Regions from separate parts of the Asticcacaulis sp. DW145 genome, predicted to be linked through region 2. Evidence: riboswitches for the same ligand, from Rfam matches in the RefSeq annotation. Region 2 holds a riboswitch; the other holds the start of a gene.
What was found. Region 2 has a riboswitch for S-adenosylmethionine ahead of AACH73_RS14270 (low specificity L-threonine aldolase). Riboswitches for the same ligand answer to the same signal wherever they lie in the genome.
Positions count from the first base shown of each region.

Region 1: linked by a shared signal. The riboswitch ahead of AACH73_RS04970 (homoserine O-succinyltransferase) and the one ahead of AACH73_RS14270 (low specificity L-threonine aldolase) in region 2 are both predicted to bind S-adenosylmethionine.

Region 1 is NZ_AP029024.1:1,057,815-1,065,634, forward strand. It holds gene AACH73_RS04935 (MarR family transcriptional regulator) at 1-232, opposite strand, end outside; gene AACH73_RS04940 (organic hydroperoxide resistance protein) at 392-850, shown strand; gene mgrA (L-glyceraldehyde 3-phosphate reductase) at 913-1,977, opposite strand; gene AACH73_RS04950 (GNAT family protein) at 2,048-2,707, shown strand; gene AACH73_RS04955 (carboxymuconolactone decarboxylase family protein) at 2,792-3,244, shown strand; gene sigJ (RNA polymerase sigma factor SigJ) at 3,254-4,132, shown strand; gene metB (cystathionine gamma-synthase) at 4,137-5,303, opposite strand; gene AACH73_RS04970 (homoserine O-succinyltransferase) at 5,340-6,323, opposite strand; SAM riboswitch class I at 6,410-6,515, opposite strand; gene AACH73_RS04975 (chalcone isomerase family protein) at 6,635-7,165, shown strand; gene AACH73_RS04980 (SDR family NAD(P)-dependent oxidoreductase) at 7,162-7,820, shown strand, end outside.
Region 2 is NZ_AP029025.1:671,778-679,597, forward strand. It holds gene AACH73_RS14260 (cytochrome c family protein) at 1-267, opposite strand, end outside; gene AACH73_RS14265 (hypothetical protein) at 439-708, opposite strand; gene AACH73_RS14270 (low specificity L-threonine aldolase) at 834-1,898, opposite strand; SAM-I-IV-variant riboswitch at 1,940-2,046, opposite strand; gene lon (endopeptidase La) at 2,306-4,699, shown strand; gene AACH73_RS14280 (HU family DNA-binding protein) at 4,963-5,241, shown strand; tRNA gene AACH73_RS14285 (tRNA-Val) at 5,338-5,413, shown strand; gene AACH73_RS14290 (hypothetical protein) at 5,701-5,946, opposite strand; gene AACH73_RS14295 (autotransporter outer membrane beta-barrel domain-containing protein) at 6,091-7,820, opposite strand, start outside.

The DNA.
Region 1 (7,820 bases), on a different replicon from region 2:
TCAGCAGCGGCGTCAGCGTGCCGGAATCCAGAAACAGCGGCGTCCCCAGTTCACTCACCGACCGGTCGTCCTTCTCCCACAGCAGCAGCATGACCAGATACTGCGGATAGGTCAGGCCCAAGGGTTCCAGCAGGGGCTTATAGGCCTGTGCAAAGGCGTGGGCGGCGCTGTGGACGGCAAAGCAGATTTGATTTTCAAGCCGCATTTCCGCAGGGATGAGAGGCGAGGACATGATTTTCTCCTGACTTGGCAAAGGGATAACACAATAATCGCTTAAAATCAATTAAATTGCACACAATGCAATTGACAAAAGATTGCGCGCAATCTATCTAGGTTTCAGACACGCCGCGGGCTGTTCTTCATCGACCTCAACCGCAAAGGAAACCTGACCATGACCACCTCGATCACCGCGCTCTACACCGCTCACGCTACGGCCACCGGCGGCCGCGAAGGTACCGCCTCCACCAACGATGGCCGTCTGTCGGTCAAGCTTTCGACGCCGAAGGAATTGGGCGGTGGCGGCGGGGAAGGCACCAATCCGGAGCAACTGTTCGCCTCAGGTTATGCCGCCTGCTTTATCGGTGCGCTGAAGTTCGTTGGCGGTCAGAAGAAGGTCGCCGTTCCCGCCGACGCCTCGATCGACGCATCGGTCGGTATCGGGCAGATCCCTAACGGTTTCGGCCTCGAAGTGACGCTGAAGGTCAACCTGCCGGGCGTCCCGGACGAAGCGGCGCGCGACCTGATCGAAGCCGCACACGTCGTCTGCCCCTATTCGAACGCAACGCGCGGCAATATCAACGTCACCCTGATCCACAAGGCCACTTCGGGCGAAGTCATCGTCGCGCAATAGATTTTTGTGCCTAACCGATTGAAAACAAGGAAGCGCCGGAACGAATCTCCGGCGCTTTTTTTTCAGGCTCTGAAATGCGGATTGTCGATCAGATCCTGACCCGTGGACTTCGGCGGAGCCGTGAAAATGCCGGGCAGGGCGTCGCGCGTCAGTTGGTCCAACCGCACCAGTTCGTCATCACTGAAAGCGAGGTTGTCCAGCGCGCCAAGGCTGTCGGTCAGTTGCTCGACAGTACGTGCCCCGATCAGGGTCGAGGTGACGCGCTCATCCTTCAGCGTCCAGGCCAGAGCCAGGCGCGCCAGAGATTGCCCGCGCGCCTTTGCCAGCTCATTGAGCTGACGGATCAGGGCCAGCTTGGCGTCGGTCAGTCCGGCGCGCACCCAGTCGAGGCGGGCGGCGCGTGAATCTTCGGGCAGACCGCTCAGGTATTTGTCGCTCAGAAAACCCTGCGCCAGAGGTGAAAAGACGATGGTGCCGACACCGTTGCGCGCGTTAGTCTCCAGCAGTGCCGGTTCGATCCAGCGATCCAGCAGGCTGTAGTTCGGCTGGCTGATCAGCAGGGGCACCCCCAGTGATTTGAGAATATCGGCGGCCTTTTGCGTCAGGTCCGGGCCGTAGTTGGAAATACCGACATAGAGCGCCTTGCCCTGCTGGACCAGCGTCGCCAGCGCGCCCATGGTTTCTTCCAGCGGCGTATGCGGGTCCGGGCGGTGCGAATAGAAGATATCGACATAGTCGAGACCCATGCGCTTCAGGCTCTGGTCGCAGGACGCGATCAGGTGCTTGCGCGTACCGGTCATGGAGCCGTAGGGGCCGTCCCACATCTGCCAGCCGGCCTTTGATGAAATGATCAGCTCATCACGATAAGCCTTCAAATCTTCGGCGAAAATGCGCCCGAAGTTTACCTCGGCTGAGCCCGGTGGCGGACCGTAATTATTGGCCAGGTCGAAATGGGTGACGCCGCGATCAAAAGCCGCGCGCAGCAGGGCGCGTTGCGTTGCCAGAGCGTCAATATCTCCGAAATTATGCCACAGGCCCAGCGAAATCGCCGGCAGTTTCAGGCCCGAAGCCCCGCAGCGGCGATAGGGCATGGCGTCGTAACGCTTAGTGGCGGCAGAATAGGTCATGAAACGCTCCCGGTTTTCGTTGTCGATATGGCTAAAATGATTTAGGCGGCAAGGGAAGTAGGGATAAGCCATGAGTCTTGAAAACTGGACGCCGCGTCCCCGACCGGCGGCGAAGACGATTGTGGGCCGGTATGGCCGTCTGGAACCGCTCGACTGGGCGCGTCATCGGGCGGGGCTCTATGCGGTCGCCGGTGGTGAGGGGAATGGCGATTTGTGGCGCTATATGCCGCTCGGTCCCTATATGGGCGAAGCGGCCTTTGAGCGCGACTTCGAAGCCAAGCGCGCGCAGGAAGGCTGGGAAACGCAGGTTATCCTCAATGCCCACGGGGTGGTCATGGGCATGGCCTCTTTCATGCGTATCCGCGAGGCGCAGGGAAGCGCTGAAATCGGCGCCGTGCTGTTTGGGCGCGCGTTGCAACGCACGGCACTGGCCACCGAAGCTGTGTTTCTGATGGGGTGCTATCTGTTTGACGAACTGGGCTATCGCCGTTTTGAATGGAAGTGCAACGCGGCCAATCTGGCCTCGGTGCGGGCGGCGGAACGCTTCGGTTTTACTTACGAGGGCACCTTTCGCCAGGACATGGTGATGAAGGGCGAAAACCGCGACACGGCATGGTTTTCAATAGTTGATTCTGAGTGGCCGCGCATCCGCTCCGCCTATGAGGCTTGGCTCGACCCGGCTAATTTCGATGGCACGGGCCGTCAGATTTTCCGCCTGAAGACCAGATAATTTCGGCGTCCTGTCACAACCGCTTCGGCTGGCTCGTCTTGCCTTCAAGGCCGCACCCAAGCGGCGGTGAAAAGGAGACGTGTTATGTCGCAACGGATCAATGGCTATGCCGTCGCCCCCGAAGCCTATAAGGCCAAAGCGGCGCTCGAAGACTATTTCAAAACCACCGCTATCGAGCCGTCGCTGATGCACCTGATCAAGGTGCGGGTGTCGCAAATCAATCATTGCGCCTACTGTCTGCACATGCACCGCGAAGAGGCGCTCAAGGATGGCGATACGGAAAAGCGGCTCCTGCTGCTCGATGCGTGGCGCGAGTCGGGCCTGTTCACCCCCCGTGAACGCGCCGCCCTGGCCTGGGCTGAGAGCGTGACCTTGATCTCGACCACCGAAGCGCCGGACGCCGATTATGAGGCCATGCGGTTTGAATTTAACGAAAAGGACGCGGTTGACCTGACCTTTCTGATCGCGCAGATCAATGGCTGGAACCGCATCGCTGTGCCATTGCGGCAGGTCCATCCGCAGGACCGGGCCAGATAGGAGCGCGGGATGATCGCCGATTTCGAGAGTCATCGCCGCTATCTGATCGGCGTCGCCTACCGCATGTTGGGCACCGTCGCTGAGGCTGAGGACGTGGTGCAGGAGGCCTATATCCGTACCCGCGATACCGAAACCGTCGTACATCCACGGGCCTTCCTGACGCGGGTGGTGACGCGGCTCAGCCTCGATGTCCTCAAATCGGCGCATCGTCAGCGCGTGACCTATGTCGGACCGTGGCTCCCCGAGCCTCTGCACGATATCAGCGATTTCCCGGGCGCAAGGGCCGTAGAGGGACTGTCGGACGACCTGTCAATCGGGCTGCTTTACGCGCTGGAAAGGCTTAGCCCCCTGGAGCGTGCGGCCTTCCTACTGCACGACGTGTTCGGCGTGGGGTTTGCCGACATAGCGGCCACTTTGGAGCGCTCCGAAGCCGCCTGTCGGCAATTGGCGGCAAGGGCGCGCAAGGCGGTGCGGCGCGACAAAACACCTGCCGCACGGTTTGCGGTTACGCCCGATGATGAACGCGCCTTCCTTGAGGCCTTTCTGGAGGCGTCGCAGTCCGGAGACGTAAGCGCTCTGGAAGCCCTGCTGACGCGCGACGCGACGCTCCATTCCGATGGCGGTGGCAAGGTGTCAGCCGCCCTCAACGTGCTGGAAGGCCGCGACCGGGTGCTGAAATTCATGGTCGGTATCTACCAGAAATTCCGCCAACACACGGTGGTGCGGGTCGAGTTTGTACAGGCCAATGGGGCCCTGTCGGTGCTCAGTCACCACACGGATGGCACCCGCGATCTGCTCACTATCGAAACTCACGACGGGCGCGCCAGGGCCATCTATTTCGTGCGCAACCCGGACAAGCTGAAGCGGTTTCAGGGTCTGGGTCGCTGAAGGGTCAGGCCACCTGCAAGGCCCGGTCGAGCGCAGCGATCAGGTCCGTCGGGTCTTCGAGGCCAATCGACAAACGCAGCAGGCCCTCGGTAATCCCCGCCGTAGCCTGCGCTTCCGGCGACATGGCCGCATGGGTCATCGACCCCGGATGCACGATCAGGCTTTCGACCCCGCCCAGACTTTCGGCTAGGCTGAACAGGTCAACGACTTCGAGCACGCGCTTGACGGCCTCAAGTCCGCCCGACAGTTCGAAACTCATCATGGCTCCGAACCCCTTTTGCTGACGTTTCGCCAGTGCGTGCTGCGGGTGTGACGGCAGGCCGGGATAGAAGACGCGCGATACGGCTGGGTGAGCGTCGAGGAATTCGGCAATGGCCTGCGCTGACTCCTGCTGCTGCTTTACCCGCACCAGAAGCGTGCGCACGCCGCGCAGCGTCATATAGGAGTCAAACGCGCCCGGTGTCGAACCGAGGCAATTGGCCCACCAGCGATAGGTGGTGACGTCCTCTGCCGTGGTGCAGACCAGCGCCCCGCCTATAACGTCCGAATGGCCATTGATATATTTGGTCGTCGAATGGATGACGAAATCGGCCCCGAACGCGATGGGGTTTTGCAGGGCAGGTGACAGGAAGGTATTATCCACGGCGACCTTCGCCCCGGCCGCGTGGCCGAGCGCGATCAGCTTTTCGAGGTCGATAACGCGCATCAGCGGGTTGGACGGCGTCTCCAGCAGCAACAGACCCGCCGGCTGCGACAGAGCAGACTCCATAGCCGCATCGTCGCCCTGATCGACATAGACGACTTCGATCAATCCTTGACGACGGCGTGCGTTGAGCAGTCGTTGCGTACCACCATAACAGTCGTGGGGGACGATAACACGTTTGTTGGGCAGGTCCTGCCACAGAAGGTCCAGCGCCGCGAGGCCGGACGCGGTCATCACCGCACCTGCGCCACCTTCCAGGTCGGCGATCACATCGGCGATGATGTCACGCGTCGGATTGCCGGAACGGGCGTAGTCATAACCGCGCTTTTGCCCGAAACCGGCGAAGGAATAGTTGGACGACAGGTAGATCGGCGGCATGACCGCCCCATGGGCGCGGTCCGTGTCGATGCCGATATTGATGACCTTGGTGCCGGGTTTGGCGTCTTTGAGATAGTCTTTTCTGGACATGTTCATTCCTGCCCGTTCTCCCTAAAGGGAGACGGGCTAATCGTTGAGGGATGTGCGAACAATATCGGACACCAGACGGATTTCTTTGAGGAAAGCGTCGTGTCCGTAAAGTGAGGGGAAGTCGATAAAGACGCTGTCTCTCAGCGTCTCATGCAGGGTCTGCATGTCGGAATAGGGCACCAGCCGGTCGGTCGGGACGGCGGCCAGAAACACCTTCGCTTTGATCTTTGCCGGGTCAACGCGGTGACGATCCAGCGAGTCCGACATGGATATCCAGCGATTGGCGTTCGACGCATAGGCATCGCCGCGCGCCCGCAGATAGCCGCAAACCGCGTAGTTATCGCCGGCCCAGTCGGGGGCCGGGCCATCAAAACGCTCGGAAAATTCGGCTTCGGAACGATAGGTGGTCATGGCCAGTTGCCGCGCCAGTGAAATCCCTTCCTGCTCACGGCCTGTATCGAGACCGAACTTCAGCAGGCGGCGTTGCAGGCCGCGCATCGCTGTGGCCATCGGGTGCGCCCTGTGCGCCGCCGAAATGCAGCAGACGCGGTCGATATAGTCGGGATAAAGCTCGGCAAAGGCCAGCCCGATCATCGCCCCGTAAGACGCGCCGATAAAGGCAAAAACATGAGCGACCTCAAGGTGATCGAGGATCAGCTTCACCAAACGTGCCTGATCGTGCGTGGTGATGGTATAGACCTGAGAGGCGGGCAGGCGCGGGGCAAATTCAATAGACAGGACGCGAAACCTGTTGAGATCCAGCGCCTCACCGGGGCCCGCCACGCCCTCCCACCAGCCGGGGGCAGTGTCGGTGGAATCTTCCTTGGCAAACAGGATACGCCCGGCCGAAATACCGCCGGCGGCCACCACGACGCGGCCATCGGCGGGGCCATAGAGGCGCGCGACCACGTCGGTCTGTTCGAGTTTCTGTCCGCTTTGCAAACGGAAATCGTCCGGAATATCGACGCGGATATCGGTGCCGGTCAGATCAGGCATGGACAAGGGTTTGATAAAGCTCATATCGGTAAAAGCTCAGTGGTCCGGTGCGAAACAGGGGCTCAACGGACCAGTCGGGAGAAGACACGGCCACACAGCCGCTGTCGCTTCTCTCATCTGTCGGAAGCGCACTTCCGCAGGAGTTGGCACCATTCCGAAGAGTCGGCGGTTGCCCCAGCGTCGTCGGGCCTGTCCCTCGGCTGGTCTCGATGAGTTATGTGCGCTTATGCGCCCAAGTTCGGTTTGTCGTCAAGAGGTTGATGGACCTGAGGCCTTTTCGCATAAGAAGCGCATAAGCGGGTCATCCGGCAGCGGCTGTCATGCGTAATGACGATATGACCCAAATCAAACGTCGCGCGCTCTTGGTTTCTCTTGGCGTTCTGCCCCTCTCGATCACTGCTTTTGCTGGGCGCGCCGAGGTTCCGGCGGGCGTGCCTGACGGCAAGCTGGTCGGCAAGGGCCGTTACAGTGTGCTGGGCCTGTCGATTTTTGACGCCAGCCTCTATGCGCCCAATGGCCGCTATGACCCGCAAAAGCCGTTCGCCCTGCGGCTGGACTATCTCCGAAACATCACCGCGAAGCATATCGTCGATCATTCGGTGGTCGAAATCCGCAAACAGGGCTTTTCGGACAGGGCCAGGCTGGAAGAGTGGCGGCAGCAGATGAGCGCCATTTTTCCGGACATCCGTTCGGGGGCCTATATTACGGGTGTGCGCAACGCCGATGGTTACGCCCAGTTCATTCACAATGGCCGTTCCATCGGCACTATCCGCGATAAGCAATTTACGCGCCTGTTCTTCGATATCTGGCTGGGCAGCCGGACCTCCTCGAAAGCACTGCGCGCCAGACTCCTGGGGGAAGCATGAGCCCGCGAAAGACACCCAAACGCACCTGGATCATCGGGGCCTCCAGCGGCATAGGTGAGGCGCTGGCCGAACGGCTGGCGGCGCGGGGTGAGGAAATCATCCTGTCGGCGCGCAATACCGAGGCGCTGGACACGATCTGTAAACGCCTGAAGGGCCGCGGGCATCGCGTCCTGCCGCTGGATGTATCGGACGGTGCGGCGGTGGCGCGCTCAGCGATATGGTTGAGGGACACGGTGGGGCCGCTTGATCGTGTGCTGTTTTTTGCCGGGGCCTACACGCCGATGAAGCTGGGGCAGATCGACCTCGGTGACATGGGCCGCATTATAGATACCAACCTCAAAGGGGCCTTCTATGTCGTGGAGGCCGCCCTGCCGGTCATGGCGGAAAAAGGTCAGATCGCCCTTTGCGCGTCGGTTGCGGGTTATCGCGGCCTGCCCAATGGTCAGCCCTATGCGGCCACCAAGGCGGGGGTGATTTCTTTGGCGACCTCTTTGCGCGCCGAACATGGCGACCGGCTGGATATAAAGGTCATCAATCCGGGCTTTGTCAAAACGCGCCTGACGGACAAGAACGGTTTTGAGATGCCGATGATGATTACGCCGGAAAAGGCCGCCCGCGCCATTGCCCGCGAACTGGACAGCAAACGCTTCGAAAT
Region 2 (7,820 bases):
GCCGACCATATTGGCCCCGCCTTCGACCAGCGTATGGCACGAGCGGCACTTGTTCCACGCCTTCTCACCCGCCTTCAGATCGGCGGTATTGTAGGGGGCGGGCAGGGTGGCGAGTTTGGCCACTAACTCGGCCGGTGAAGGTCCCTCAACCGCCGGCAGATTGGCTTGCGCTGAACCGCTGTCGCCTGCCGTCTCTGCGGGTTTGTCGCCGCACGCCGACAGACACAGGGCAAGGGTCAGGGTACCGAAAAACAGAGATGCGCGCATCAAACTCTCCATGGATTTAGCCATGGGTTTAGCTGACGCCGTGGGCGTTGGCGAGGGGGGACGATCCTGTGGCCTGCGGCGGCTTGCCGCAGGACAGACGTCTGCATACGAAAAGGCCGCACCCGACAAAGAGCACGGCCATTGTAAAATCAATAGCTTTCAGAAAAAATCTTATGAGCGACGGTAATTCTCGTCCATGTCCTGAGAATTGAGACGCTCCTCGGAACCGTCGATAAAAATGCGGTATTCGACAGAACCCGCCTTGTTCACCTCGCCCTGCTCGATGCGATTGATGACCGCCGGTCCCCCGTAGCGCGCCACAAGCTCCGGGTCGCGGATCAGGTGATTGACCGTCGGCATGGCGGCGAAGTCGAAATCGTCCGAGGCGAACACCTCTTCACCGGTATTGTTGTCGAAAAAGCGGTAGGCCAGTCCGGGCATAATCCATCTCCCATCTTTGTGGTTGAAGGATCAGGATGCGCCCGGCCCGGTAAATAATCAATGCGCGCAATGCCGCAGGTGAGGCCGTCAAAACTGCAAGTGGACTCTCAGAAAAATGCACCTGATTATTTGTTTTCAGACGCTTTTTGAATATCGGCGGCCAGTTGATCCACTCGCGCCGGGTCGGCGTCCCAGGCGAACATGAATCGCGCCCCGCCACCGATGAAGGTATAGAAGCGCCAGCCTTTGGCGCGCAGGGCATCCAGAACAGCCTCCGGCGCCTTGAGGAAGACGGCATTGGCCTGCACGGCAAACATGGGCTCTATTTCCGGCAAACCGGAAATTTTCTCGGCTAGGCGGCGGGCGCAGGCATTGGCGTGCTGACCGTTTCTCAGCCACGCCCCGTCCTTGATCATACCCAGCCACGGCGCGGCCAGAAAACGCATCTTGGAGGCCAGTTGCCCGGCCTGTTTGCAGCGATAGTCGAAGTCCTGCGCCAGGCCGCGATCAAAAAACAAAATGGCCTCGCCGACGCCCATACCGTTCTTGGTGCCGCCGAAGCACAACACATCGACCCCGGCCTTCCACGTTATGTCTGCCGGGCTACAGTTGAGTGCCGCGCAGGCATTGGCAAAGCGCGCCCCGTCCATATGCAGACGCAGACCCAGTTCGCGGCAGACGGCGGCAATGGCCTTTACCTCCTCGATGGCATAGACGAGGCCGGTTTCGGTGGGTTGGGTGATGGTGACGGCGCGCGGCTTGGGGAAGTGGATGTCGGAACGGCTGGTGGCCAGCGCGCGGATGGCCTCCGGCGTCAGCTTGCCGTCGGTTGAGGCCGCCACCAATAGCTTCGAACCATTGGAGAAGAATTCCGGCGCACCGCATTCGTCGGTCTCGACGTGGGCCGAGGCCGAGCAGATGACGCTGTGATAGGACTGGCACAGAGAGGCCAGGGCCAGTGAATTGGCCGCCGTGCCATTGAAGGCAAAGAAGACCTCGGCCTCATGCTCGAACAGGTCGCGCAGGGCGTCGGCGGCGCGCTGAGTCCAGGGGTCGTCGCCATAGGCCGGCACCGAGCCGGCATTGGCCTCGTGCATGGCGTTCCACGCGTCGGGGCAGATGCCCGCATAGTTATCGCTGGCGAATTGCTGCGGGGCGAGGGTGGTCAGCGGCAGGGCGGTATCCGGCATGGGGCGTCTCTCAGATAGAACGAGTTTTGCGACGCGTGAGCCTAGGTCCCGTTGGTTGCCGGTTCGGCCGCATCTCCGTTTCCGGACGCCACCTTGCCGGGAAGGGCAGGTTGGCGTTAAGCGCGTCGCTTAACTCTGGATGCCGTTTCGCCATAACCGTTCATAAGCGCTTTCGCAAGCGAAAGTTTCTGCGGAAACCGCTGGCGGGGCCCGATCCGGCCTCCCTTGAATATGGGTGGGAAAGTCCCACATTCAGCCTAGGTTCAGCCGAGGAATCGTCTAAGGTGAATGGTGAACCCCTGCGCAGACATTGCGCGTATATATCCGGAGAACGCGCCCTTTTTCTTTACGCAGGGTGGTCGTTGGACGCCCTTGGCGAGGCGCGCTGTCCGGCTCAGGAGTAAGTAATGTTTGATGTTCTGACCATACCCGTATTGCCTTTGAGGGATATCGTGGTGTTCCCGCACATGGTCGTGCCGCTGTTTGTCGGACGTGAAAAATCCGTGCAGGCGCTCGATGAGGTGATGAAGGGCGACAAGCAGATCCTGCTGGCCACCCAGAAAAATTCCGGCGACGATGATCCCGAAGCCGATGCCATCTATGACATCGGCGTGCTGGCCAATGTGCTGCAATTGCTAAAATTGCCCGATGGCACGGTCAAGGTGCTGGTCGAGGGCAAGTCGCGCGCCAAGATCAAGGGCTTTACCGGTCGTACCGAGTTTTATGAGGCGGAGGCCTACGCGCTGGAGCCCGCCGTTACGCAGGGGCCGGACCTCGAAGCGCTGGTGCGCGCCGTCACCGACCAGTTCGAAAACTACATCAAGCTGAACAAGAAGATTCCGCCGGAAGCCCTTCAGGCCTTGGCCGAAGTGTCGGAAGCCGACGTGCTGGCCGACTCGATTGCCGCGCATCTGGTCATCAAGATCGGCGAAAAGCAGCAGCTTCTGGAGCAACTGGCGGTGGCCAAGCGTCTGGAGCAGATCTATGCCCTGATGGAAGGCGAGATCAGCGTCCTTCAGGTCGAAAAGAAGATCCGTTCGCGCGTCAAGCGACAGATGGAAAAGACCCAGCGCGAATATTATCTGAACGAGCAGATGAAGGCCATTCAGCGCGAACTGGGTGAGCAGGACGACGCCAAGGACGAGATTCTCGAACTCGAAAAGAAGATCAAGGCCACCAAGCTCAGCAAGGAAGCCCGCGCCAAGGCGACATCCGAGCTGAACAAGCTGCGTCACATGTCGCCCATGTCGGCGGAATCGACCGTGGTGCGCAACTATCTCGACTGGTTGCTGGCCATTCCTTGGGGGGCGTCGAAGCCCAAGCCCATCGACCTCAGCAAGGCCGAAGACACGCTCGATGCCGACCATTACGGGCTTGAGAAGGTCAAGGAACGCATCCTTGAGCATCTGGCCGTGCAGGCGCGTATGGGCACGCTGAAAGGCCCCATCCTGTGCCTTGTCGGGCCCCCGGGGGTCGGTAAGACCTCGCTTGGCAAGTCTATCGCCAAGGCGACGGGCCGCGAATTCGTGCGCATCAGCCTCGGCGGCGTGCGCGACGAATCGGAAATCCGGGGCCACCGCCGCACCTATATCGGCTCCATGCCGGGTAAGATCATTCAGTCGATGAAGAAGGCCAAGACCACCAATGCCTTCTTCCTGCTCGATGAAATCGACAAGATGGGTGCCGACTGGCGCGGCGACCCGGCTTCGGCCCTGCTCGAAGTGCTGGATCCGGCGCAGAATTCGACCTTTAACGACCATTATCTGGAGGTCGATTACGACCTGTCCAAGATCATGTTCGTGACGACGGCCAATTCGCTCAACATGCCGCAGCCCCTGCTGGACCGCATGGAGATCATCCGCATCCCCGGCTATACCGAGGATGAAAAGGTCGAAATCGCCAAGCGCCACATCCTGCCGTCTCTGGCCAAGGATCACGGCCTGAAAGGCGACGAATGGATCGTGCCGGAACAGGCCATCCGCGACCTGATCCGCTATTACACCCGTGAAGCGGGGGTGCGCTCGCTGGAGCGCGAGCTGGGCAATCTGGCGCGCAAGACCATCCGTGACCTGGCGCGTGAAAAGGTCAGCTCGATCACGGTGGATGAGGCGCGTCTGGCCAAATATGCCGGCGTGCGCAAATTCCACTATGGCGAAACCGACGAGACCGATCAGGTCGGTATCGTCACGGGCCTCGCCTGGACGGAATTTGGCGGCGACATCCTGACCATCGAAGCCATCAAGATGCCCGGCAAGGGCAATATGAAGGTCACGGGTAACCTCAAGGACGTGATGAAGGAATCCGTTTCGGCGGCCAATTCCTACGTCAAGGCACTGGCGCCGAAGTTCGGCATCCTGCCGCCGGTCTTTGAACGCACCGACGTCCACGTGCACGTGCCCGAAGGCGCGACCCCCAAGGACGGCCCCTCTGCCGGTGTGGCCATGGTCACGGCCATGGTTTCGGTCCTGACCGGCATTCCGGTGCGCAAGGATATCGCCATGACCGGTGAAATCACCCTGCGCGGTCGCGTGCTGGCCATCGGCGGCCTGAAGGAAAAGCTGCTGGCGGCCCTGCGTTCGGGCGTCAAGACGGTGCTGATCCCCAAGGAGAATGAGAAGGACCTGGCGGAGTTGCCGGAGAATGTGAAGGCCGGTCTGGAGATCATTCCGGTCAGCCATGTCGAGCAGGTGCTGACCCACGCCCTGACCAAACCGCTCGAATCCATCGAATGGGTGGAGCCGGTGATTCCGCCTCCCGCCGTGCCTGTGGCGGACGATGGAGATGGTCTCACGGCCCATTGACACCTGAGAGATGTGCTATTTTGGCGTGCAAATGCCAAAAGGGTTGAAAATAAAGAGCGGAATTTGCAGGCTAAGCGCCTCAAATTTCGCTCTTTTTTGTGTAAGTCCTTAAAAAAACTCGGTTTGCAGTGCAAAAAGTGCTATTTCGCTTTTGACGTGCCGGGGTTTTTGTAGTCTCTATCGGGTCCACCCGCCGACGACTCGCTGAGTCCGACAGGGAACGGTTCACACAAATGCCCGTCATGGCGGGCAGGGAGAAACTTATGACGACCAAAGCTGAACTCGTGGCCGCCATTGCCGATCAGGCGGGCCTGACCAAGGAACAAGCCAAGAAGGCCGTTGACGCCTTCACCGACTCCGTCGTGGACGCCCTGAAAAAGGGTGAAGAAGTCCGCCTCGTCGGCTTCGGCACCTTCCTCGCTGTGAAGCGCGAAGCCGGCACGGCCCGTAACCCGCGCACCGGCGAAACCGTGTCGCGTCCGGCTTCCGTCACCGCGCGCTTCCGCGTTGGCGAAGGCCTGAAGAACGCCCTGAACGGCTAATACCACTCACAGAATTTAAGCCGAAACGGCTTGACTTCGGGACCGGAGGTTGGCATTGACCGGCCTCCGGTTTTTTATGTCCGGTCCCCTGTGGAGGGGCGATTAGCTCAGCTGGCAGAGCGGCTCGTTTACACCGAGTAGGTCGGCGGTTCGATCCCGTCATCGCCCACCATTTCTCCTCACATTTCGCGAACCGCCGTATTTTTGTTTGTTTGCTTGCGCAAACGGGGGTTCGATCCCGTCATCGCCCGCCATCTCCTCACATTTCGCGAACCGCCGCATCGTCGCTATGATTGCTTGCGCAAACGGGGGTTCGATCCCGTCATCGCCCACAGTTTCCCTCCAACACTGCGCGAACCTCCGCTCACCCTGTCCCCTTTAAGCCTCTGACCTGTTCGTTGGCTCTCCTGCGGGAGGGTAAAAAAAACCGGCCTGAGCGTTCTCAGACCGGTCTGATTTTTAGTTCGTGGCCTTTTCGGCGTTGCGCTTGATGTTCTCGGCGGGGGGCTGATCGCCCAGCTCATTGGCCGCCTTGTCCACGCCCTGCGGCAGGGCCTCTACGGCGTCGCCCAACCGCTCAGAGCCGCTGCGGTTGTCCTGCATCAGAAACACCGCGCCGACCGCCAGCAGGGCGATCACCGCGACCCCAATCAGGATGAGAATGCTGTTCGTGCCCTTACCGGGGGCCGTTGTCGTGTTAGCCATGGGATGCTCCTCTGCGTCTTAGCTGATCCCAGAATAGGCACGTGAACGAAAGCGCTCAGCACGGATAACCGCGGTTGCGCGTAGGAAGGGCATAAAAAAACCGCCGGGGGTACCGGCGGTCTTTTCGATCCGATCTGAAACCCGTCAGAACTGGAAGCGGGCACGCAGCGACAGCGACACATTGTCGTAGGCGTCGTACTTTTCGTATTCGGCTTCGATGCCGAAATAGCTGTATTCGTTCGAGGCCGCGATGCGGACACCGGCGATAGGCGCCCCGCCCTTGATATCGCCGCCCTTGAGGGTAAAGGGCGTGGCCGTGCCAAAGCGCGCCACCGTATCGGCGATTTCAGCCGAGAAGTTGTTGCGGTAACCGACCCACACTTCCGGGCGGAAGAGGGCGGTCTTGTTCGAGCGTCCGATATTCAGCAGGGCCGTCCCGCTGAAGATATGACCCGTGCGCTCATCGACCGACAGGTCGAAGGCCGTGCCGCCACCGGTCTCGGTGTGGGCATCTTCCTTCAGGCCGTAATAGTCGGCACTGACCATCGGGGTCAGGCTGAGCCAGCCCGCATCGACGCTGTAGGAGGCCCCGACGCTGCCCGAATAGCTGACGCCCTTCCACTTGGCGGTCGAACTGGCGATGAAGGACGGTTCCAGTATCTGACGCTTGGAGTCGAAGTGGGCGTAGCCGACGCCCCCGCGCACCCAGCTCTTGAGACCCGAACCGGTGTCCATGCGCCAGTAGAGGCCCACGGACAGGTCGGTCGAGCTGAGGTCTTCGTCCGGCGCGCCCAGCGTGCCCTTGGGGTTGGCCGCGGTATAGGCGAGATAAAGACCCGCCGCCTGGGTGGAGGTGATGCCGCGTTCGACGCCGCCGGCAAAGGCAAAGCCGGTCGAATCAAAGCCCGTGGCCTCACCGCGATCGCGGTTGATCTGATAGCCGTATTCCTGCGCCCAGTACTGGTTCACACCGGCCTGCGGGATAATGGACTGGCTGGCCATGGTGCGCGACAGGCCGTCATTGCTCTTCGACAGGGTCAGGAGGGTTTCACCGGAATAGTCGGGCAGGAAGGACAGATAGGCCTTGTTGAAGCCATCGGCGCTTGTCGGGTCGAGCAGGGCGCGGGTCGCTCCCGTATTGCCCTGAGCCGCTGTCAGAACGGCGTCGAAGGCCGCGAACTCATTGGGCGACAGAGTGGTTTCGCTCTGGGTGCGCAGACGCACGTCGGCATAAAGCGCCGTATTGCCCGTATTGGTCGAAAGGGCCGCCTTATACAGGTAGGGGATATTGCTATCCAGGCTGGCCGTGTCGAGCGTCCCCAGTGTGATGTTGGAGGCGGTTATCAGCGTGTAGCGCGTCGTCGGCTTGACGATGCTGGACATGCCGATCTGCACCTTGGCCCCGGTTTCGAACACGGCGGCCCCCGACGCGACGATGATGGGGGTGGTCGGATTGGCCGTGTCCGGCACGAAGCGCAGCACGCCATCCTTGCGCACATTCACCGTCGTGGCATTGAGCTTTGAACCGGCGTCGAGGTTGAGGGCGCCCTTGACGATGTCGATCGACACCGTGCCGGCCCCCGTCATCTTGCCGGCGACGATACCGTTGGTGGTGATGCTCAGGCTGTTGCTGCCAGCACCGAAGTCGATATTGCCGACCACAAAGCCGCCATTGATATTGACCGCATCATTACCTGAGCCGAGACGGATATCGCCGGTGATGACCGGGGCCACCGCCGTGGCATCGTCCGGCTTCAAATTGGTCTGGGTGAGGGTAACGCCCGCCGTATTGCCGCTCAGGTCGATGGCCACGGCGCGGTTGCTGGTGGCGTCCACCACGCCGTCGCCATCATCATCCGTGCGGGTGAGGGTGG